3 regions of the Photobacterium sp. GB-1 genome follow, and region 1 is predicted to be linked to each of the others. Evidence: riboswitches for the same ligand, from Rfam matches in the RefSeq annotation. Region 1 holds a riboswitch; each other region holds the start of a gene.
The links. Region 1 has a riboswitch for thiamine pyrophosphate ahead of thiB (thiamine ABC transporter substrate binding subunit). Riboswitches for the same ligand answer to the same signal wherever they lie in the genome.

Region 1 (7,794 bases):
TTTAATCTAACCTTTAATCGTACAGAATATGATGTAGGTGGTATTGCTATCGATAATCATGGCTGCCCACTACCTGATGCCACTCTAAAAGGCTGTGAACAATCCGATGCCGTATTATTTGGCTCTGTTGGTGGCCCTAAGTGGGAGCATTTAGCACCTAACGATCAACCTGAACGTGGTGCTCTTCTACCACTTCGTAAACACTTCCAATTATTTTGTAATCTACGTCCAGCTCAAATTCACCGTGGCTTAGAGAAGTTCTCTCCGCTACGCGCTGATATTTCAGAGCGTGGTTTTGATATTGCTGTTGTGCGTGAGCTCACTGGCGGTATTTACTTTGGTCAGCCAAAGGGCCGCGAAGGTGAAGGCGCACAAGAAAAAGCGTTCGATACTGAAGTCTACTACCGCTATGAAATTGAACGTATTGCAAAAATTGCGTTTGAATCAGCTCGCTTACGCAGCAAAAAAGTCTGCTCTATTGATAAAGCTAACGTCCTACAGAGCTCTATTTTATGGCGTGAAGTCGTAGAAGAAATCGCAAAAGATTACCCTGATGTGACGTTAACTCATATGTACATTGATAACGCGACCATGCAGCTGATCAAAGATCCTTCTCAATTTGATGTCATGCTATGTTCAAATATCTTCGGCGATATCATCTCGGATGAATGTGCAATGATCACAGGTTCTATGGGTATGTTGCCTTCAGCTAGCCTTAACCAAGATAAGTTTGGTATGTACGAGCCTGCCGGCGGTTCAGCACCGGATATTGCAGGTAAAAACATTGCAAATCCAGTCGCGCAGATCCTATCAGCAGCACTGATGCTTCGTTACAGCCTAGGTGAAGAAACAGCAGCGCGTGCTATCGAACAAGCGGTATCACAAGCGCTGGAAGCTGGGGAGTTAACTGCCGATCTTGCGAGTGATAAACCAGCACTCACCACCAGTGAAATGGGCGATAAGATCGCAGCCTACATTCAACAAGCATAAGGGAGCATTGAGCAATGTCGAACACTAATAATAACGCTTCAGCTTCACCTAAAACGCTTTATGAAAAAGTTTACGATTCCCATGTTGCCGTTGCAGCAGAAGGGGAAAACCCGATCTTATATATCGACCGTCACCTTGTACATGAAGTGACATCCCCGCAAGCTTTTGATGGCTTGCGTGAGAAGGGTCGTAAAGTGCGTCAAGTATCAAAAACATTCGCCACGATGGATCACAACGTTTCTACCCAAACTAAAGATATCAATGCATCGGGGGAAATGGCACGTATTCAAATGGAAACACTGGCAAAAAACTGTGAAGAGTTTGGTGTCACCCTGTATGACTTAAACCACAAATATCAAGGCATTGTACACGTCATGGGGCCTGAGCTGGGTATTACTCTGCCGGGTATGACCATTGTTTGTGGTGACTCACACACCGCGACTCACGGTGCCTTTGGTGCACTGGCCTTCGGTATTGGTACCTCGGAAGTAGAACATGTCTTAGCCACCCAAACCTTAAAACAATCTCGTGCGAAAACCATGAAGATTGAAGTTAAAGGTAAAGTAGCTGAAGGCATTACAGCAAAAGACATCGTCCTTGCCATCATTGGTAAAACAACCGCAGCTGGCGGTACTGGCTATGTGGTTGAGTTCTGTGGCGAAGCAATCACAGACCTTACAATGGAAGGTCGTATGACCGTTTGTAATATGGCGATTGAACTAGGCGCTAAAGCAGGTTTAATTGCACCGGATCAAACGACCTTTGATTATATTAAAGATCGTGAATTTGCCCCGAAAGGCGCAGACTTTGATGCCGCAGTAGAATACTGGACATCATTGAAATCCGATCCGAACGCCGAGTTTGATGCCGTTGTAACGCTCGATGCTAAAGACATAAAGCCGCAAGTGACATGGGGAACAAACCCAGGTCAAGTGATTGCCGTTGATGAGCCAATCCCTGCCCCTGAAAGCTTTAACGATCCCGTTGAAAAAGCCTCTGCAGAAAAAGCATTAGCTTACATGGGACTAGAAGCTGGCAAAGCCCTGTCTGATTTTGCCGTTGATAAAGTCTTTATTGGTTCATGCACTAACTCACGTATTGAAGATATGCGCGCAGCAGCAGCCATTGCCAAAGGGCGTAAAGTTGCCGCTAACGTACAAGCTTTAGTCGTTCCAGGCTCAGAGCAAGTGAAAGCACAAGCTGAAAAAGAAGGGCTTGATAAAATCTTCATTGAAGCAGGCTTCGAATGGCGACTACCCGGTTGTTCAATGTGTCTGGCAATGAATAACGATCGCTTAGGTCCCGGTGAGCGTTGTGCGTCAACCAGTAACCGTAACTTTGAAGGCCGTCAAGGTCGTGATGGGCGTACTCATCTAGTTAGCCCAGCCATGGCAGCAGCAGCGGCATGTGCCGGACATTTTGTTGATATTCGCCAACTAGATGCCGCATCGGTGTAACAAAAGGATTTGAACATGACAGGTTTTAAACAACACACAGGTTTAGTTGTACCGCTAGATACGGCAAATATTGATACCGATGCGATTATTCCAAAACAGTTTTTGCAGAAAGTAACTCGAACTGGATTTGGTAAGCACCTTTTCCATGATTGGCGTTTTCTAGATGATGCAGGCGAGCAGGCAAACCCTGACTTTATTATGAACGCCCCTCGCTACCAAGGCGCGAGTATTTTACTGGCGCGTGAAAACTTTGGTTGTGGCTCTTCTCGTGAACATGCACCGTGGGCGCTTGCTGATTACGGTATCCAAGTTATGATTGCGCCAAGCTTTGCCGATATTTTCTATGGTAACTCGATCAATAACCAAATGGTGCCCGTACGTCTCTCTGAGCAAGACGTTGACACTTTATTTAAGTATGTCGATGAAAATGAAGGCGCACAGATCACGGTTGATCTTGAAAAAATGATCGTCAGTGCGGATGGTAAAGAGTACACCTTTGAAATTGATGAATTCCGTCGTCACTGCCTATTAAATGGCTTAGACAATATCGGTTTGACACTGCAACACGAAGATAAAATTACAGACTTTGAAAACCGTATTCCTCGCTTCTTAGCGTAATCGTACATCATCTGAAATCGGACGCCCTGTTTAATATAAACAGGGCGTTTTTATTTAAAATATCAAAAAGATAATGAAATTAGCCAATACTTATTACGGTCTTAATCAATATTGTTACTTATTATATTAATAGGAAAAATATGCGTATTGTTATTGCCACTTGGCTGCTGTTATTCACTCTGCCGATCTTTGCTGCGCCAAAATCCGAACTCTGGTCATATTGGCAACCTCATGATCCTAAAAACACAAACAAGATCAGTCATCAAGATTGGCAGCAACTACTCGATAAATATCTTGTCATTCAACCGGATCAAACCTTATTTCGTTATAACCAAGTATCAAGTGCAGACAAACAAAAGCTAGCAACTTATATTAAGCGACTCAGTGCCCAAAATCCTCACCGTTATAATCGTGATGTTCAATTTGCCTATTGGGTTAATTTATATAACGCCCTAACCGTTCAATTAATTATTGATAATTACCCTGTAAAATCAATCACTAAATTGGGAGGTTTATTTAGCTTTGGACCATGGGATCAAACCATTATTACCATTAATAATAAAAAGCTAACTTTAAACGATATTGAACATCGGATCTTACGCCCTATCTGGCAAGATCCTAGGATCCACTACGCAGTCAACTGTGCCAGTCTTGGTTGTCCTGATTTACTGCCTAAAGCGTTTAATAGCGATCGATTAGACTCCCAGTTAGATCAAGCTGCAACACGTTTTATTAATAGTGAAAAAGCAATAAAAATAACAAAAAATGGCATCACACTGTCATCTATCTATGATTGGTATCAAACTGATTTTGGATCGTTAACTGAGTTACAACAACACCTTAATCATTATCGTATTACGCCTAACCTACAATTCACTCAGATCCATTACATCTATAATTGGCAACTTAATCAGAAGCTATAACTTCGATACAGTTGCAGGTACAATAGTTTGTTCTCATTGGGGAGCCATTTGGCTGAGATTGTTAGGCATACGTGCTTTATAGCAGGACCCATTGAACCTGAACCAGGTAATGCTGGCGTAGGAATTGAGATGCTCGAACATGCTTTCGAGCTCGCTGACCATTGCATGATGCAACAGCACTCAAACCTGTGCCGCTCTCTCTTTCAATTTTTGTCCCAAGGATGCAGGACATCTCGGAGCGCATAGTGAAAAAAATAAACACTCTTCTTCCCCTAATCTCTCTGTCATTAGTTGCAAGCTCAGCTTTCGCCTCAGACAATACTCTTAATGTTTATACCTACAGCTCCTTTGCTTCCGACTGGGGTCCTGGTCCTGTAGTAAAGAAAGCGTTTGAAAAACAATGTAATGGTTGTACGGTCAATTTTGTTTCTTTAGAAGATGGCGTATCGATTTTAAATCGCGTTCGTCTTGAAGGGAAAAACAGTAAAGCAGATGTGTTATTAGGGCTAGATAACAACCTAATGACAGAAGCGAAAAATACCGGCCTATTAGCAAAAAATGATGTTGATACCAGTAAGCTCACGCTTCCTAAAGGTTGGAGTGATGATACTTTCATCCCTTATGATTACGGCTATTTTGCCTTTGTGTATGACAGCGATAAACTGAAAAACCCACCAGCGAGTTTAGATGCTCTGATCAAAGATCAAAATATCAGCGTTATCTATCAAGATCCTCGTACTTCAACCCCTGGCCAAGGTCTAATGTTATGGATCAAATCGGTCTACGGTGATAAAGCCCCTGAAATGTGGCAGCAACTAGCGAAACACACCGTGACCGTCACTAAGGGTTGGTCTGAAGCCTATAACATGTTCTTAAAAGGCGAATCAGATATGGTGCTTTCATACACCACATCACCAGCCTATCACATCATTGCTGAAGACAAACACCAGTACAAAGCGGCTAACTTTAAAGAAGGCCATTATATGCAAGTTGAAGTGGCAGCGAAGATGAAAAATAGCCCACATCCAAAACTTGCCGATCAATTTATGCAATTTATTGTAAGTGATGCTTTTCAGTCACAAATTGCTACCCACAACTGGATGTATCCAGTAACAAAGCAAAGCCTACCGAAAGGTTTTGATGAACTCACCGTACCAAGCAAAGCACTTGAATTTAGTGCCGACGAAGTGGCAACACATCGCAAAGCCTGGATCCGAGAGTGGCAGCAAGCCCTCACTCAGTAATGGTTTAAGACTTTGAACAAACGCATTACCTTATTGCCCGGCATTATCAGTGCCGGGCTGATCACTTTTGTTGTTGTTGCCGCGCTCACCGCCTTAATCAGCCAAGCTAACGACTGGCAACTATCAACACTATGGCATGATCCTTATCTGCGACATGTAACAGGATTTAGCTTCTATCAAGCCATCTTGTCGACTCTATTTAGCATCATCCCAGCGATTCCCATTGCTTATGCACTCTCACGACGGCAGTTTGTAGGAAAAGCTCTGCTATTACGTTTATTTGCGATGACGCTCGTGATGCCCGTCTTGGTTGCTGTTTTTGGTTTATTATCGATTTATGGCAAAAGTGGATTGATCAGTCATAACCTAGAAATACTAGGCTTACCGCCATTAAACATTTACGGTTTAAGCGGGATCTTACTGGCGCACGTATTTTTAAACCTGCCACTGACCGTTCGTTTTCTACTGCAAAGCCTAGACGGTATCCCCGCAGAGCAACATCAGCTTGCGGCGCATTTAGGTATTACTGGCTGGAGTAAATTTCGCTTAATTGCATGGCCTCGACTACGCCAACAACTGCCGCATATCGCGGGTTTAGTCTTTATGTTGTGCTTTACCAGCTTTGCCGTGATCATGTCGCTTGGCGGTGGTCCTAAATCAACCACTATCGAGCTCGCCATATATCAAGCGTTGCGTTATGACTTTGATTTAGCGACAGGTGCGATTTTAGCCTTATGGCAAATGCTACTTTGCTGCTCATTAGTGCTTTTTACCCAACGTTTTGCTAAACCGCTTTCTACCCTAAACGGCTCTATCAGCAAAAAGGTAGTGAATTATAACGATACATGGCGCGCTAAATGTTGGGATGTATTCTGGATCATCAGTGCGTTAGTGTTTGTTATACCACCGATCATTGCCGTCTTTGTATCGGGTATTAACCATCAATTATTTAATATCTTAGAACAAAAGCAGTTATGGTCAGCAATCACTAACTCACTCCATATCGCACTATTTTCCTGCTTATTAGCATTTTGTCTTGGCGTCATGATCCTCATCACGAGTCGTAGCTTACGCTTAGCACGTAAAAAACTGGCTGCTGACGGGATTGAAATGATCGGCACAGTGATTTTAGTGACACCTGGGTTAGTGTTAAGTACTGGTATTTTTCTTTTACTGCGCCAATATACTGATGCTTACAGTGCTGCGTTTTGGGTTGTGGTCGGTGTTAATGCCCTAATGGCACTGCCCTATGTAATCAAAACATTAAGTCAACCAATGCTCCACCTCGCGCAGCAATATAATCCGTTATGTCGCAGTTTAGGGATGACGCATCTATCGCGATTACGTTTGGTTGAGTGGCGTGCGTTACGTGCCCCTATTGCCCAAGCTCTCGCTATTAGCTTTGTCTTATCTCTGGGGGATTTAGGTGCGATTGCATTATTTGGCAGTCAAGACTTTCAAACGCTGCCATTGTATTTATTTGAACTCATGGGCAGTTACCGAATGGATGCCGCTGCTGTTGCTGCACTGGTTTTACTGTTACTCAGCTTAGGTTTATTTAGTGCCGTCGAGTATCTTGTTGTTACTCGCCATCGCCAAGGAGCTCATCATGCTAAACATTAATCAACTCAACTATACCTACTTACCTCAACACAAAAATGAGGTTGCAATGACGTTGAGCTTTGATGTACAGCTTGAGCAGGGAGATATCGCCGCACTCATTGGCCCAAGTGGCGCAGGTAAAAGTACCTTATTAGCACTCATTGCTGGCTTTCTCGTCCCTGATAGCGGTGAGATCACCATTAATAGCAAATCTATCTGTCAGCTAGAGCCTGCACAACGTCCACTCTCGATGTTATTTCAAGAGCACAATTTATTTCCTCACCTCAGTGTGTTTGAAAATATTGCGTTAGGTATCAACCCAAACCTTAAACTTACCGCAGAGCAAAAACAGCGAGTAATTAACTCAGCGAAACAAGTGGGGATTGATACCTATCTTGAGCGTTTACCTGAGCAGCTTTCTGGCGGGCAACGTCAGCGAGTAGCATTAGCGCGATGTTTATTACGAGAGCGCCCTTTGCTACTGCTTGATGAACCATTTTCGGCCCTTGACCCTGCACTGCGTGCGGAGATGTTAAACCTCGTTAAGCAATTAGCCACAACCCGTAATATGACGGTATTGATGATCACTCATAGTCCTGAAGATGCCGAAAAAATTGCCAATAAATGTATTTTTATTAATGAAGGTACTATCAAAGCGGTAGGAGAAACCTGTGATGTTTTATCTAATCCCGTATTACCTGAGCTTAAAAACTATCTCGGTTTAACCCTACCAGAAACATAACCGCAGAATGCAATAAGTAACAATATAAACAAAAAAGCGAGCACCCAATGTGCTCGCTTTTCTTATTCTTCTTGCTAGTGATTAAAGATTTTCTTCGGCAAATTCCGCTAGACGGCTTCGAACCACCCCGTTGAGATAAATATTGGCGCTACCTTCAAAGTTTTTAAAGCGCTCAACAATATAGGTTAATCCCGAGGTCACTGGGGATAGATAGTTGG
Region 2 (7,794 bases), on a different contig from region 1:
AGCCAGTACGCATCACGTACTGGCTTTTTATTATCCGGAATAGGCGGGGTGCCAATCTTTCCACACTACTTCAAATCCCTTTTGCTTGACCGCTGTAGCGACATCTGCGACCGAGCGTTCATCACTGATCGCAAACTGTTCTAGCTCTGGCGAGTCATCGGCGTATCCGCCCGGTTGGGTTTTAGAGCCCGCCGACATACTAGTGATCCCCAAAGGCAATACGTTATCGCGAAAATGCGGTGATTCTCGAGTCGATAACGACAGCTCAACTTCAGGATTAAACAACCGATAAGCACAAATCAATTGCACCAGTTGGCGATCCGTCATCACCGATTTAGGCTCTAATCCACCAGTACAGGGTCTTAAACGTGGGAATGAAATCGAATAGCGGCTTTGCCAATACGTCCGCTCAAGATAAGCCAAATGACTGGCAACAAAAAAACAATCCGTGCGCCATTCTTCCATACCAATCAAAGCACCGATCCCAATCTTGTCTATTCCGGCTTTTGCTAACCGATCTGGTGTCGCTAAGCGGTATTCAAAATTGGTTTTATTGCCTCGCAAATGATGCTTCGCATAGGTTGGCGCATTATAAGTTTCTTGATACACCATCACCGCATCTAAACCAAGTTGTCGCAGCTCTTGATACTCATCTTGCTCTAGTGGCTGTACTTCCATTGCCAAATAACTGAAGTGCTGTTTGATTTGAGGGATCGCATCACGAAAGTAATTCATACCAACTTTAGTTTGATGCTCGCCAGTGACCAGTAACACACTATCAAAATTTAGCGCTTTTATTGCCTCACACTCTCGCTCTATTTCTTGTTCACCCAAGGTACGGCGCTTAATGCGATTTTCCATCGAAAAACCACAATAGGTACACGCATTGGCACACAGATTCGAAAGGTATAACGGCACATAAAAACTCATGGTATGACCAAACCGCTGACGTGTTAGCATCGCAGAGAGTTGTGCCATTTGCTCTAAGTAAGGTTCAGCCGCAGGGGAAATTAAGGCTTTGAAATCCTCTAGATCCAGCGTTGATTTTCCTAAAGCACGCTCAACATCGGTAGCCGTTTTAGCATAAATCGACAAACGGATATCATCCCAATCCATTTGTTGCCAAACATCCACAAAGCTCATGTTGGCTCCTTAATCGTTAAGAAATGCCGTTAATGGACTTGATGCAATTGCATGGTTCACCTTACCTGCAAGACCCGCTTCATAGGCCATACGACCACTTTCCACGGCCAATTTAAATGCACGCCCCATTGCAATCGGATCACTTGCCGCTGCGATGGCAGTATTGACCAATACCGCATCAGCCCCCATTTCCATCGCTTCTGCGGCATGAGAAGGTGCCCCAATGCCCGCATCCACCACCACAGGTACTTGCGCCTGATCGATAATAATGCGAAGAAAATCGCGAGAAGCGACCCCTTTATTCGAGCCAATCGGCGCACCTAATGGCATCACGGCAGCGCAACCCACATCTTCTAATCGCTTACAAAGCACAGGATCGGCATGACAGTAAGGCAGTACGACAAACCCTTCTTTTACCAATTGCTCAGCCGCTTTTAGCGTTTCAATCGGATCAGGCATCAGGTATTTTGGATCAGGGTGAATTTCTAATTTTAGCCAATTCGTCCCCAATGCTTCTCGGGCTAACTGCGCGGCAAAGATCGCTTCTTTGGCATTTTTCGCCCCTGACGTATTAGGCAGTAAGTTCACTCCTGCTTGGATCAATGGTGCTAAGATATCGTCATCACGCTCAGCGATATTGACCCGCTTTAGTGCCATAGTCACGAGCTCAGAGCCTGTCGCTAAAATCGATTCTGCCATAACATCACGATTGGCGTATTTACCTGTTCCGGTAAACAGTCTCGATGTGAATGTTTTATCTGCAATAGTCAACATATTAACCTCCAGCTATCGCTTGAAATAACGCGATCTGATCGCCATCAGCAATGACGGTTGTCGACCACTCACTGGCTCCAACAATGCGCTGATTTATCGCGACCGCAGTACCTTGTATGGGTAAATCTAACTGCTTAACAAATTGATGAACGGTTTGCTCAGCCTCGCAAGACATAGATTCATCGTTCAACCAGATACTTATCATGGTAGCCATTTACACAACCTCTCTTTGATCTTGCTGACCACACACAGGGCAACCAGAATCAGCATCGATTGATACCTGCTGCCATTTTCCTGTTAAGCCATTAAATTGCTGTAGCAAACCAAACCCAACTTCACCAACACCTGCGATAGCTTTGATCGCATTAAGCGCTTGTAACGTTCCAATAGTGCCAACAACAGGCCCCATCACGCCGTTACTACGACAATTTTTATCTTGTGGTGACGCTTCAGTACTAAATGGAAACACACATTGATAACACGGTGAGGCCTGCCTGAAATCAAACGCCAGTAACTGTCCTTGCCAACCTATCGACGCACCGGCAATCAGTGGTGTTTGATGCTGATAACAAGCTTGATTGACCGCATAACGGGTAGCCCAGTTGTCACTGCAATCAAGTACAATATCGGCCTGTTGTACTTCCATTACGAGTTGAAAACCTGCAAGCTTGGCTTTTACTGCACGCGTTCGTACCAATGGGTTCAATGCTAAAAGCTGATCACAGGCTGCTTGCGCTTTATTGAGTGACACATCGGTTTCTCGATAAATCACCTGACGCTGCAAGTTCGAACTCTCAACCTCATCATCATCAGCAATCACCAGTAACCCAACACCCGCAGCCGCTAGATACATTGCAGCAGCTGAGCCTAAACCTCCCGCACCGACGATCAATACCTTGGCATTGTTAAGTGCAAGTTGCCCCTGCTCTCCCATCTCTTCCAGCATGATTTGTCGGTTATATCGAATAAAAGCAGTATCAGAGAGTCTGTCAGTTGTCATCCTTCACCTCCCGCTCAGATAAGCATTGATTGAGTTGTTCGACGGCAATCGCAGGCTCACTTGACTGGGTGATCGCGCGTACCACCGCAACACTACTTACTCCTGTTTTCCAAACGACGGGCACACGAGATAAATCAATCCCCCCAATTGCCACTGTTGGAAACGTATTGCCAATCAATTGTTGATACAGCTTTAAGCGGTGAACGCCTTGCGGTAATGACGGCATTTGCTTGGTTGTGGTTGGGTAAATATGACCAAGGGCGATATAACTGGGATTAAATGCCATCGCACGTAATATCTCGTAATACCCATGGGTTGAGATCCCTAAGCGAAGATTCGCTTGTTGAATGGCATTGAGATCAGCGACCGCTAAATCTTCTTGTCCCAAATGCACCCCAAAAGCACCATGCTCAATAGCCAGTTGCCAATAGTCATTAATAAAGACCTGCGCATTTGCCTGCAGACCTAACGCAATAGCATGAGCAACATCTTGCTTCAAACCTTGTGCATTCGGATCTTTGATCCGCAGCTGAGTGGTTTTCACATCCAATTCAAGTAACTGCTTAACCCATTGGACGGAATCCACCACCGGATATAACTTCAGTTTTTCACTATCAACAGCTGCAAAAGCTTCAACTGGCTGACATTGATCTTGCCAACCAATATCTAACAGCTTTGAAAAATTAGCACAAACGATGTCAGGGAAAGCCTCACGCTCGGTTGGCCAAATGCCCATCTGCATTGACTGGGCATACGCCCTTGCCAGAACTAGAGCATCTTCTAAGGGGTAATCAAGCGCGAGTGCCACCAATAACATCGCTCTCTGTTGAGTCGCATTACCAAGCTCAACACTGAAACAACCACGAACGTCACCATTATGATGCCAAAGATCAAGATAACCACCATTGACTGGTAAACCACATACCACAACGTTAGATCGTTTCAGTATTTGCGCTTTGATCAACGAAAGATCTACCTCTGAAGGCATCCATTGATCTTGAAATACATAATCAATTAGCTGGGTGGAGCAGGCTTGTTCAAAGCCCACTCGTTTAACGCAAGAGGGCGTCGATACCTCTATCCACTCTTGGCTTGATGGTATTAACGTGACTTGCTCACCTAACTGATACTCTGCAGCAGAGGCTAATAATGGCTCAATATGCATCACCAGAGACGATAAGACCTTTGGTAAGCTTAAGGTGCTCATTAGCTTTCCTCTTTAGCTAAGTGATATAACTCACTACCTTTAGATCGAAACTCTTGTGCTTTTTGCTGCATGCCTTCAAGTGGATCATCTAATAGCTTGATCGCGATTTCTGAGTCTTCTAACCCCTTAGCGTAATCTCGTACTTCTTGAGATATCTTCATTGAACAGAATTTAGGGCCACACATTGAACAGAAATGGGCAACTTTGCCTGACTCTTGAGGGAGAGTTTCATCGTGATAGGCACGCGCCGTTTCAGGGTCAAGACCGAGATTAAATTGATCTTCCCAACGGAATTCAAAACGCGCTTTAGATAAGGCATTATCGCGCACTTGTGCACCAGGGTGGCCTTTTGCTAAATCAGCAGCATGGGCACAGAGTTTATAAGTGATAAGACCGACTTTTACATCGTCTTTATTAGGCAAGCCTAAGTGTTCTTTGGGTGTCACATAACAAAGCATTGCACAGCCATACCAGCCAATCATCGCCGCACCAATACCCGATGTAATATGATCATAACCCGGTGCGATGTCTGTCGTCAGTGGGCCTAAGGTATAGAATGGCGCTTCATGACAATGCTCTAGCTGCTCTTCCATGTTTTCTTTAATCATGTGCATGGGTACGTGACCGGGGCCTTCAATCATGACCTGCACATCGTATTCCCATGCAATTTTAGTTAACTCACCTAATGTGCGTAGTTCACTAAACTGGGCTTCATCATTAGCATCGGCTACAGAACCTGGACGCAAGCCATCGCCCAGTGATAGTGAAATATCGTATTGCGCACAGATCTCACAAATCTCACGGAAGTGCTGATAGAGGAAGCTTTCTTTATGGTGTGCCAAACACCACTTCGCCATGATAGAGCCGCCACGCGATACAATACCGGTTACACGTTTCGCCGTCATAGGTACATAACGAAGCAGTACGCCAGCATGGATAGTGAAGTAATCCACCCCTTGCTCAGCTTGCTCTAGTAATGTGTCACGGAACACTTCCCAGTTAAGGTTCTCAGCCACACCATTTACTTTTTCAAGTGCTTGGTACATAGGTACAGTACCAATCGGAACAGGGCTATTACGGATGATCCATTCACGCGTTTCGTGAATATTTCGACCAGTTGATAAATCCATTACCGTATCGCCACCCCAACGGGTCGACCAGACAAGTTTTTCAACTTCTTCTTCAATCGATGAACTCACCGCTGAGTTACCAATATTGGCATTCACTTTAACAAGGAAATTACGGCCAATGATCATTGGCTCAGTTTCAGGATGGTTAATGTTGGCAGGAATAATTGCTCGGCCTTCAGCCACTTCTTTACGCACAAACTCAGGCGTAATTTCTTTTGGTAAATTAGCACCAAAGCTCACACCTGGATGTTGTTGGTTTAATACTTCATCACGGTATTTCGCACGACCCATATTTTCACGGATCGCGATATATTCCATCTCAGGCGTAATAATACCTTGGCGCGCATAATGTAATTGCGTCACACAACGCCCAGCTTTTGCACAACGAATACGCGCACGTTCCGCAAAACGTAACTCATCAAGCGTCTTATCATCTAAACGTTCATTGGCATACTCAGAGCTTAACCCTTCTAGTAATTCAGTATCGTCACGCTCTGCGATCCATTGCTCACGCACTAACGGCAAGCCATTATAGATATCGATGTTTTTTTCAGGATCAGTGTAAAAACCAGAAGTGTCGTAAACGCGAATAGGCTCGTTAGGCTCAAAGATAGGATTATCTTTACCGCCACCAACCAAGCTATCAGCTAAAGTGATTTCACGCATAGGAACAAGCACATCAGGACGGCTACCTTGAACATACACTTTCTGTGAGTTCGGGTATGGTTGTGCTGTTAATGATTCAATAAATTGTTTCGCTTCCAGTCTCGCTTGCTTGCGATTCGACATAGCAGTTTCCTTGATTTTTCAATGTAGGGGAAAATGCTTGGCGGATGGGCGTAAACAAGAGGTGTGTACCTAAGTACAGCTATGCAGATGCATACAGTGATCCCTTAAGATATGTAGCAGAAGACATTCTCTCGTTCCCTTCGCAGGTATTAGCCTGATCAGGTTCAACGGATCCCGCAATGCGGTCTCAGCCATATGGCACTCCGACAAGTAGCAATGAGTATAAAGAAGCCGTTATAGTGCAACAACCTTTATACTGAGAAAAATAATAAAAAGTGACAAACAACAAAAAGCCGTGCATCAACACGGCTTATTATTACATTGCATATTTTATTCGTTGTTACTGTGAAATTAATACATCACAACCTAGGTGATTAGCCAAAGAATCACTTAAATCACCAAACAAGTGAAAAGTCGATTTATGGTAACCGGTGATCACTAGGCTAGCATTCAGTTCTTTTGCTAAAGCCTCTATATGCTTTGAAACATCGCCATCTGCAGTATGTATCGCTTTAACTTTATGAGAAGAAGCTGTAATTAAATCAGATAACTCTTTCATGCGTTTTTTTGCAATCGCATCATGCTCTTCTTGTAGCTCAACTTCCACATCAATAAAACTTACGTTTCCGATCCCTGGCTCAACATAAGCAACATGTAAATCAGCGTGATTTTGCTCAGCGATAACGCCAGCTTTCACCATCAATTTATGCGCATTTTTATCTTCAGGATTAACCGCTAATAACACTGTTTGGTAAAGCGACATACCTAGCCTCCTTGAGCTAAGGCTCATAGTAAATTCATTATTTATGATTATGATGCTATAAATATAGCTATACAACTAAGTATTACGCTGACTATTTAATATTAACTTAAATCAATGATTGCATTTTTGGAGAGTTCTCACTTTTCTCGCTAGCGATTATCATGAGCGCTTTCTATCATTACCTAAAAATATAAACGAGATCCCAATGAGCCAATATTTATTACTAGGATTCATCGCGCTTGGTGGTGCATTCGGCGCCTGCTCAAGATACCTCATTTCTGAGCTATGCGTAATGCTATTTGGCCGTGGCTTCCCATACGGTACTTTAACCGTAAACGTGCTGGGCTCCTTGATCATGGGGCTATTGATGTCAGCACTTAATCAAGGAATGATTGAAGCTGCACCATGGCGACCTATTATCGGTTTAGGCTTCCTAGGCGCACTAACAACATTCTCCACGTTCTCAATGGACAATGTTGTCTTGATGCAACAAGGTGAATTTTTCAAAGCAGGCTTAAACATTTTACTTAACGTTATTGTCAGCATTGCTGCTTGTTATGTTGGCTACCAGCTTATGATGAAAAGTTAATAGATAACCGATAAAAAACCGCCTGCATGGCGGTTTTTTTATATCTAAATTAAACGAGTCATCACTTTATGCTAATGAAGAAGAACAACAAGTAATTCATTACTCTATTTAGATTAAAATTCTAAGTAACGCTATATATTTCTTAGCTATGTTTATAGCACTTATCTTCAGACGAAAAAAAAACCTGAATCTTTCGATTCAGGTTTCTTTAATAAAGTGGCGGAGCGGACGGGACTCGAACCCGCGACCCCCGGCGTGACAGGCCGGTATTCTAACCAACTGAACTACCGCTCCACACGGAGATAAAACTTTCGTTTTATCCGATACCTATCGTTCAGAACAAGTATCTTAAATTTGAAGCCTGGCGATGTCCTACTCTCACATGGGGAGACCCCACAC
Region 3 (7,794 bases), on a different contig from region 1:
GTTGATTGGTATGTAAATAACCAACCATTTACTGGTAATGAAATTAAATTAGTGGATTACTCGGGTAAGGTGGGTATCACTGCTTGTATTAATGGAGTATGTGATAAACGTGAAATTGTTGTTCATCCGTAATCGAAAGCGTCAAGAAAACAGTGTTTATCAAGTGGTGTTTTTGACGGTTTATCTAATAATAAATTATTACAAATCAAATAGATAAATTAATTCTAAATTGTATTGTTATTGTTTATATTTCGCCAAATACATATTATTAACATTGTGCGAAAATAATGAAAAAGAAGTATTTAGTCAGCCTATTGCCAGTATTGCTTATGGCGCAATATGGACAAGCAGAAACAATCGGATCCACAGTACCAGAAACACTTTATTTTAATAAAAAAGCGTTGCCATCAGACACTCAAGGCACACTGCAAGGTAGTGTTAGTGTTGCTCAAAGCGTGATCATGCAAACGAGCAATAAGATTGAAAATGATCGCCAACCACATCTTGTTTCTCTTCGTCGTACATTGGTGCTGTTTGAACCTCACGCAGATATGTTAGAGCAAGACGAAGTTGTCACTGTTACTGCTAAAAATAAACAAAACGACGTGGTTTATCACACGGTGATGCGTCAACCACAACAGTTGCCACAAGTGGCGGGTAAGCTTGACAAGTATGTTGAGATAACGAAGCCATCGCAGTTCTCTCTAACTATTACTAGCAATAGCGATCTTCATGACATCTCTGGCGAAGCGGGTACAACACATTTTAAAGCACTACTTGATCAGCACGATACAGTTTTAGTTAAAACTGGAGATGGTCATTGGGCGGGGCATTTTATTTTGCCTGATGATAAAAGCTTTAATAATAAGAAGATCACCTTTATTTCAGATGCTGGCTACAACTCTCAAATTGAATATACACAAGGCAGAGATACGATCAGCCGTGGTAACCAATTTACCTATCAGAATATTGATGGTGTTTGGTATGGTGAGTCGGATATGGCAATCAGCCGAATTTCATATAGCGATAAAGCTTACTCTGCCGTACTTCCAGCAGAAGCCGTTAAACTGGGTTTAAGCTTAACTTTCACCAGTGGAAATAAGAAAGAAGGGACGGTTTCAGATATTAAGATCGGTGCTAATACCAGTATGATCTTAAATACAATCGATATTGGTTTATTAACAGAGCCAAGAGATCAATTTATCTTTATCGATGATCCAGAATTACACCGTCAATATTTCCAAAGTCTTCAGATCAGTAAATTGATCGTTAACCCTTATGAAGCCGTGCATCTTAAAGAGATCATTTTGCCTGATGGTCGCTTACTTCAAGGTGTTGATCCTAGTGATGCAGACGGTTACGGCAGTGATTCACATTACCGTATTGCACGTGAACTGATCTCTTCAGGTATTAACAGTGCTAACTATGGTGTGAATTCATCAAAAGTACGTCCTGCAAGTCAGTGGAACATTGAAGCGCCATACCATGCAACGCAAGTGACTGTGAATAACTCAATTGGTAATTATACTGATGGTTTAATTGCACACGGTATGTTGGGCTCTTACGCAGGTGTAGCTTCTGTCGTGAGTTCAACGGGTAACGAATTTAGTCATGAAGTAGGTCACGAATTAGGAGTCGGTGCACATTATCCTGGTGGCTTTACGGGAGCAATTCACAAAAGTTCTACTGAAGTGAACTCTACATGGGGGTGGGATGTTTATAAAAATATCTTTATTCCTAATTTCACTAAAGGGGTGACGAATCAAGAGTCATGCTACGAAGGGGAATGTGTTGCACCTTTTGAAGGACACAGTTTTGGTTTTGGTACCATGTCTGGCGGTCAACCGCTTTACCCTAAATACAATGCATACACATTACATGCACCGTATGAGCTGAGTGTGTTTCAAGATTTCGTAGAAAATAAAGCGAATTTTGATCCAGAGTCCCCAACAGGTTATAGCAAGTGGGATCATGTAGAACAAGTGATGAAGCCATGGACGCATTCAGTGGTTGATGATTTAGCGATCTCTGTTGTTGTTAGTCCGAATGAAAGCTTAGGGCCTGATGAATTTGGTCCAGAAAGTCACAAGTTTTATGAGCTATTTGAAAAAAATGATCTTGTTTATGTCTTAGTGAAAAACCACGCATGGATTGGTAATGTTCACCTGCCAAGCGATATAGCGTTTGAAGGTAAAACAGCACTTGTTCAAGTGACATCGCTATGGAATACCAATATTCATTATAATGATCAAAGTTTTACATTAGAGCGTGACAAAAAATATGCGTTCACTTACGCCAATGGACAGTGGGTATTAGAAGAAAACTCAACACTGGGCGGTAATATTGATCTTATCCCATACAAGCAAGGCGTACAGGTAACAACCTTGGTAGGGTATTACGATCCACAGAAAACACTACCAAGCTACATCTACCCAGCTCTGCATGGTGCATACGGTAATGTTTACCTTGATAACTTCACGGCTTCAACATGTCAGTTGGATGTGTTGACGCAAAACGGTGGCACCAAAACGTTTAACCTGTATAACCGTCGTTTGCAAGATGGTCACATGAACCGTTTTCACATCAATATTGAAAGTGCACTGAAACCATACCGCGCAGAAGTTAGCTGTGGTGGTGAAGTATTAAATACAATGGATATAGTGCCGGCAAAAGCGTCGTTAAAAGCAAGTATTGTGACAACGGAGGCAGGAAAAGCACCCGTTATCACAGGTGTTGACGATATTGTTGTTGCACATGGTGATTTATTTGCGCCACTTGCAGGAGTAACAGCGACAGATGATTACGATGGTGATGTCACTGCCTCTATCGTGGTTGAAGGTACTGTTGATACCAATAAAGTGGGTCATTACACGCTAACTTACAAAGCTTATGACAGTGCTTTAAGTGAATCTGTTGTTGCGCGTAAAGTTGAAGTGTTTAGTGCAAAACCTGTGTTAGAAGGGATTAGCGATACGACTATTCAACTCGGTGATACCTTTGATGCAAAAACAGGTATTACCGCAAAAGATGCAGAAGATGGCGACATAACGGCCAATATTATTATCAAAGGTGAAGTCAATACGAGCCTAGCTGGTAACTACACTTTGAATTACCGTATTACTGACAGCGCACAACAAACCACAGAAGCGCAACGTGTTGTGACGGTTGAAGGTAGCGCAGTGTGCGAAAACACATGGAGTGCACAAAGTATTTATGTTGCAGGAGATGAAGTCAGCCACAACGGTGTGGTATGGCTAGCAGGTTGGTGGACAAAAGGTGAAGAGCCGGGAACAACGGGTGAGTGGGGTGTTTGGAAACAAATTGCAACCGAAGGTTGTACCTCAGTCAAACCAGAAGTGACGCCACCTGCGCCGGGAGAATATCCAACGTATCAAGCGGGCACAGTTTACCAACAAGGGGATATTGTTCGTGCTAGCGATGAGCAGTTATATCAATGTAAACCGTGGCCTAATTCAGGTTGGTGCTCAAGTGCTTCTTATGCCCCAGCAAGCAGTGCTTATTGGCAAGATGCTTGGACAAAACTGTAATCACATAATATTTACTATATAAATCAAAGCGGTGAGTAAAATCACCGCTTTTTTATATCAGGCTATATGATATTCCACTTATTACGCTCTATTTGGATCATGAGTGAAAAAATGATTCACAGGGCCATGACCACGACCAATATTGAGCTGATCAGCGGCTGAAATGGCAGAGGTAATATATTCTTTGCCACGCTGTGTTGCTTGTTCGATCGAATGACCTTGAGCAAGGTAAGAAGCAATAGCTGAAGAGAGGGTACAGCCAGTACCATGGGTATTGTGGGTATCAATACGTTTTGTTTTTAGCTCGATAATATCGTCACTTAATATCAATAAATCATTACTTTCTGAATCACTTTCTAGGTGCCCACCTTTAAGCAGTATGGCTTTTGTTTGTATGTCACGCAGTTTGCTGACTAATCCCAACATATCTGTATGATTGTGTGGGATCTCGCTGTTTGTCAGCGCAGCGGCTTCAGGTAAATTAGGCGTGATGAGATCAGCTAATGGAAGTAGTTTTTGTTTTAATGTACTAATGGCTGACTGTTGTAATAATAAGTCACCACTGGTGGCAACCATAACGGGATCAATCACAAGATAGCGTGGCTTGTACTCTTTTATTTTGTTCGCAACTAGCGTGATGATGTCACTATCGGCAAGCATGCCTATTTTAACGGCTTGAATGTTGAGATCGGTAAAAACAGCATCTAACTGTTGTTCTATCATCACAAGAGGAATAGGAAGAATACCACTAACACCTTGGGTGTTTTGCGCCGTAATTGCAGTGATCACCGAACAAGCATAGCCACCAGTTGCTGAAATAGCTTTGATATCGGCTTGAATACCCGCGCCACCACTACTGTCAGAGCCAGCAATAGTTAAAACGATAGGCGTTGTAACATGGGATGTATTATTGGTGTGTGATGACATAACAGATTCCTAATTACGCGTTAGGAACCGGTGCCAAGTCTGAAAGGATCGGTTGATGTGAAGTGATGAGATCCAGTGATAACTTGGCTAAACAATACGAATATTGTTTATTTAGTTCCCTCCGCCAGTGTTAACTGGTTCAGGTTCAACGGGTCCCACTTAAATTGTGATCTCAGCATAATGCCCCCCGACTAACTCTCAAATCCTAATAGATAAACGTTTTGTTGTCACGTACTTATAAAATAAGGGGTTACATCAGCTTATAACCGAAAATGTACTCGTATGAGGTATTGTGTTTTGAATACATAAATTACGTGGTTTGGTTTACTTTTTAGTTATGAAATAGCGGTGGAAAGTCGGCGTTGTTTTAGTGGGTAATAACGAAATGGGAACAAGTTTAAAAAAGAATAGACTTTATATTTGAGGACAAAAAAACCTGCTTTTAAGCAGGCTTTTTGTTTAAATTTGGTGCGTCTGAGTGGACTCGAACCACCGACCCCTACCATGTCAAGGTAGTACTCTAACCAGCTGAGCTACAGACGCAAATCGTGTTAATTAATGATTACTGGTTTAAATCATTAATTGGTACGAACGAGTGGACTCGAACCACCGACCTCTACCATGTCAAGGTAGCGCTCTAACCAGCTGAGCTACGCTCGTATAAGATGAACTGATTAAGTGTGAATCACTTCATAATATTTGGTGCGTCTGAGTGGACTCGAACCACCGACCCCTACCATGTCAAGGTAGTACTCTAACCAGCTGAGCTACAGACGCAAATTGTATATTTATGATTTCTGGTTTTAATCATAAATTGGTACGAACGAGTGGACTCGAACCACCGACCTCTACCATGTCAAGGTAGCGCTCTAACCAGCTGAGCTACGCTCGTAATATGTTCTACTGAACGACAAGCATATTAGCGAGTCACTTGTAACGAGGCAAGTATTAAAGTTGGATTTTTTAGTAAATTCAGTGCGTTTGCTTGCACAATAGCCAGTTTTAATAAAATTATGGTGATGAAATAGTCGAAGTCATATTTTTAAGTAGGGCATTGCCAATTAAATGTAATGTGTAGCGCAACAGAATGTGCGCTACACAAGCAGATAGGTTAGTTTAAAAGTTCGTGATCGGGCGGAAGTAAGCGGCTGATCCATAAAACCAGCTTATGTTTCATATGAACGCCGTCCTCTTGATCCACGGCAAGAGGAGTGATTTGTTTACAATCAACCAGTAAGCGATAAATACACTCAACACGGTCGGTAGAGCCAACACTGCGGTCTAAATCGCCAAAACCTTGTTTTTTCGCGAATGCAAAGCCTATTTCTAATGCTTTTTTGAGAAGTTTTGCTTCATTCTTGGTTTTCTTCATGCGTATCTCCTATATCCCTTAGCGAAAATATATACAAATTTATTGTCTTCGCGACTGTAGAAGCTGAGTTTAAATTTTAGTTTAAAGCTCAAATTTTTGAAGCAAAGTTATTCTATCAAATTAGAATAAAGTTATTGTCCAACTTTGAATTTACATTGTTTAAACAGACGTTGCCAGAATTTAACGTGCGCTAATGTGGCTTCATGAAATTGCTGATACAGATCGCCATCAACATAGAATGCTATATAGGTTTGCATCGGTGAGGAGAGGTGAATATTCGGTTGATTCAATTGTTGAAGTATCTGCTGTAAAACGGGCTGTATTTGTCGATATTGTGAATCAAGTGTTGATAAATAAGGCTGGATAGTTGGAACATAAAACTTATAGAAAACATTACGAAGATATTGTGCTTTTTGCTGATTCATATTTTTGCCACACAAAATTGCATCTTGTGACTGAGTAAGTTGTTCTGTAATTGTGTTCAGCAATGTTGTGGTGCGCTGCATTGAATAGAAAAGATCACCAATATATCGGCTATTATAAATTTGTTGTTGGTGCTCAAAAAGATCCTGATATTTATCCTTGTTAGAATAAGGTGCAGTGATGTTATTTGAGCGTTTGATGCTATTTGAAAGTAAATTATTGATATAGCTAAATGCGCTTAGGCTAGCGTTAAATTGAGTGGTTTGATTACTTTCAAGTAGATGATGGCCTAGCGTTAACTGTTTACGCCATTCTTCTCCAGTAAAAAGCGTGTTCCAAAAAACCAATGGGAGCTGCTGTTTCTTTTGCTGATAAATAGGTGCTAGCTCGGTTAATAAATCAGAGTCTTTAGGCAGTGTTTCTAAACAATACTGTAGCCCATCTAATAGTAAAAGTTCATAGCGGAGACCGCGGGTTTTATCTTGAACTTTACCCAAAATCGAATTTCGCTCTGCAATCAATTGGAATAAGCCACATTGCCGTAATTCATAGGCATCAAGTAGACCAATTCTAATATCCGCTAAAGGCTGAATAAGCTCTCGTTTCGCGGGTAAAAGTTGTAAGGGCGTTTCAGGAAAGGGGGTTTTGTCTATATCGAGTACATTAGCCAGACGCTGATGATAGGTATCAAAGGCGTCTTCATTGTTATTGTTTTTACAGCTTATCAACAATATTGAGATGATCAGTAGTAGAGACAGTCTATGAAGGAAAGTAGAGATAGATAAAGGCATAGGCGTCTCTTAAAGCATTAAGTGAATATTCATCATACTGATTATTATCAATATTAGATCAAAAAAGGCGATCTGATGATCGCCTTTTTGTGTTATCGGTATGACATTTCAAGTTGCTTTTCAGCATCAAGTTTATGCACATGGTGTATTCGCCAACCAAGCATAATGGCTGCCGCAGTTAAGCCGAGAATAAAACCAATCCAAAAACCTTGCGGGCCCATTGCTGGCACAATCCAGTTTGTTAGGCCTAAGACGTAACCTGATGGTAGTCCTATTAGCCAGTAAGCGATGAATGTACAAAAGAAAATGGCACGCATATCTTTATAACCACGTAACGCACCTGCAGCAACAACCTGAACGGCATCACTGCATTGATAGATCGCTGCAAGTAGTAATAATTGCCCAGCAAGCACGATGACTTGTGGATTATGAGTATAGAGCTCGGCAATGTCTTCGCGGAAAATAACCGTCATCATAGCGGTACAAATAGCTAAAGCCGTACCGACAATTAAACCGCAATGGCTTGCAATACGTGCACCATCAATATCTTGTTGTCCCATTTTGTGGCCAACACGAATGCTCACCGCTGCACCAATACTCATTGGCAGCATATACACCAGTGATGAGAAGTTCATCGCTATCTGATGCGACGCTACTTTATTTGGGCCTAATGGTGAAATCAGTAAGGCAATAACAGCAAACAGTGAAACTTCAAAGAATAGCGAAGCTGCAA

Region 2: another riboswitch for thiamine pyrophosphate. It lies ahead of thiC (phosphomethylpyrimidine synthase ThiC); the one in region 1 lies ahead of thiB (thiamine ABC transporter substrate binding subunit).
Region 3: another riboswitch for thiamine pyrophosphate. It lies ahead of thiD (bifunctional hydroxymethylpyrimidine kinase/phosphomethylpyrimidine kinase); the one in region 1 lies ahead of thiB (thiamine ABC transporter substrate binding subunit).

The regions. Positions count from the first base shown of each region.
Region 1 is NZ_PYOB01000013.1:68,209-76,002, forward strand. It holds gene leuB (3-isopropylmalate dehydrogenase) at 1-990, shown strand, start outside; gene leuC (3-isopropylmalate dehydratase large subunit) at 1,005-2,447, shown strand; gene leuD (3-isopropylmalate dehydratase small subunit) at 2,463-3,065, shown strand; gene C9J45_RS13520 (DUF547 domain-containing protein) at 3,206-3,988, shown strand; TPP riboswitch at 4,016-4,129, shown strand; gene thiB (thiamine ABC transporter substrate binding subunit) at 4,243-5,232, shown strand; gene thiP (thiamine/thiamine pyrophosphate ABC transporter permease ThiP) at 5,245-6,855, shown strand; gene thiQ (thiamine ABC transporter ATP-binding protein) at 6,842-7,576, shown strand; gene C9J45_RS13540 (PhoH family protein) at 7,658-7,794, opposite strand, start outside.
Region 2 is NZ_PYOB01000016.1:78-7,871, reverse strand. It holds gene thiH (2-iminoacetate synthase ThiH) at 31-1,143, opposite strand; gene C9J45_RS14675 (thiazole synthase) at 1,153-1,917, opposite strand; gene thiS (sulfur carrier protein ThiS) at 1,919-2,131, opposite strand; gene C9J45_RS14665 (HesA/MoeB/ThiF family protein) at 2,132-2,917, opposite strand; gene thiE (thiamine phosphate synthase) at 2,907-4,124, opposite strand; gene thiC (phosphomethylpyrimidine synthase ThiC) at 4,124-6,043, opposite strand; TPP riboswitch at 6,162-6,259, opposite strand; gene C9J45_RS14650 (universal stress protein) at 6,384-6,806, opposite strand; gene crcB (fluoride efflux transporter CrcB) at 7,012-7,395, shown strand; tRNA gene C9J45_RS14640 (tRNA-Asp) at 7,613-7,689, opposite strand; rRNA gene rrf (5S ribosomal RNA) at 7,755-7,794, opposite strand, start outside.
Region 3 is NZ_PYOB01000028.1:15,804-23,597, forward strand. It holds gene pbpC (penicillin-binding protein 1C) at 1-132, shown strand, start outside; gene C9J45_RS18935 (M66 family metalloprotease) at 288-3,548, shown strand; gene thiD (bifunctional hydroxymethylpyrimidine kinase/phosphomethylpyrimidine kinase) at 3,630-4,475, opposite strand; TPP riboswitch at 4,575-4,675, opposite strand; tRNA gene C9J45_RS18945 (tRNA-Val) at 4,942-5,018, opposite strand; tRNA gene C9J45_RS18950 (tRNA-Val) at 5,059-5,135, opposite strand; tRNA gene C9J45_RS18955 (tRNA-Val) at 5,176-5,252, opposite strand; tRNA gene C9J45_RS18960 (tRNA-Val) at 5,291-5,367, opposite strand; gene C9J45_RS18965 (DUF5062 family protein) at 5,587-5,847, opposite strand; gene C9J45_RS18970 (DUF3080 domain-containing protein) at 5,979-7,061, opposite strand; gene C9J45_RS18975 (MATE family efflux transporter) at 7,154-7,794, opposite strand, start outside.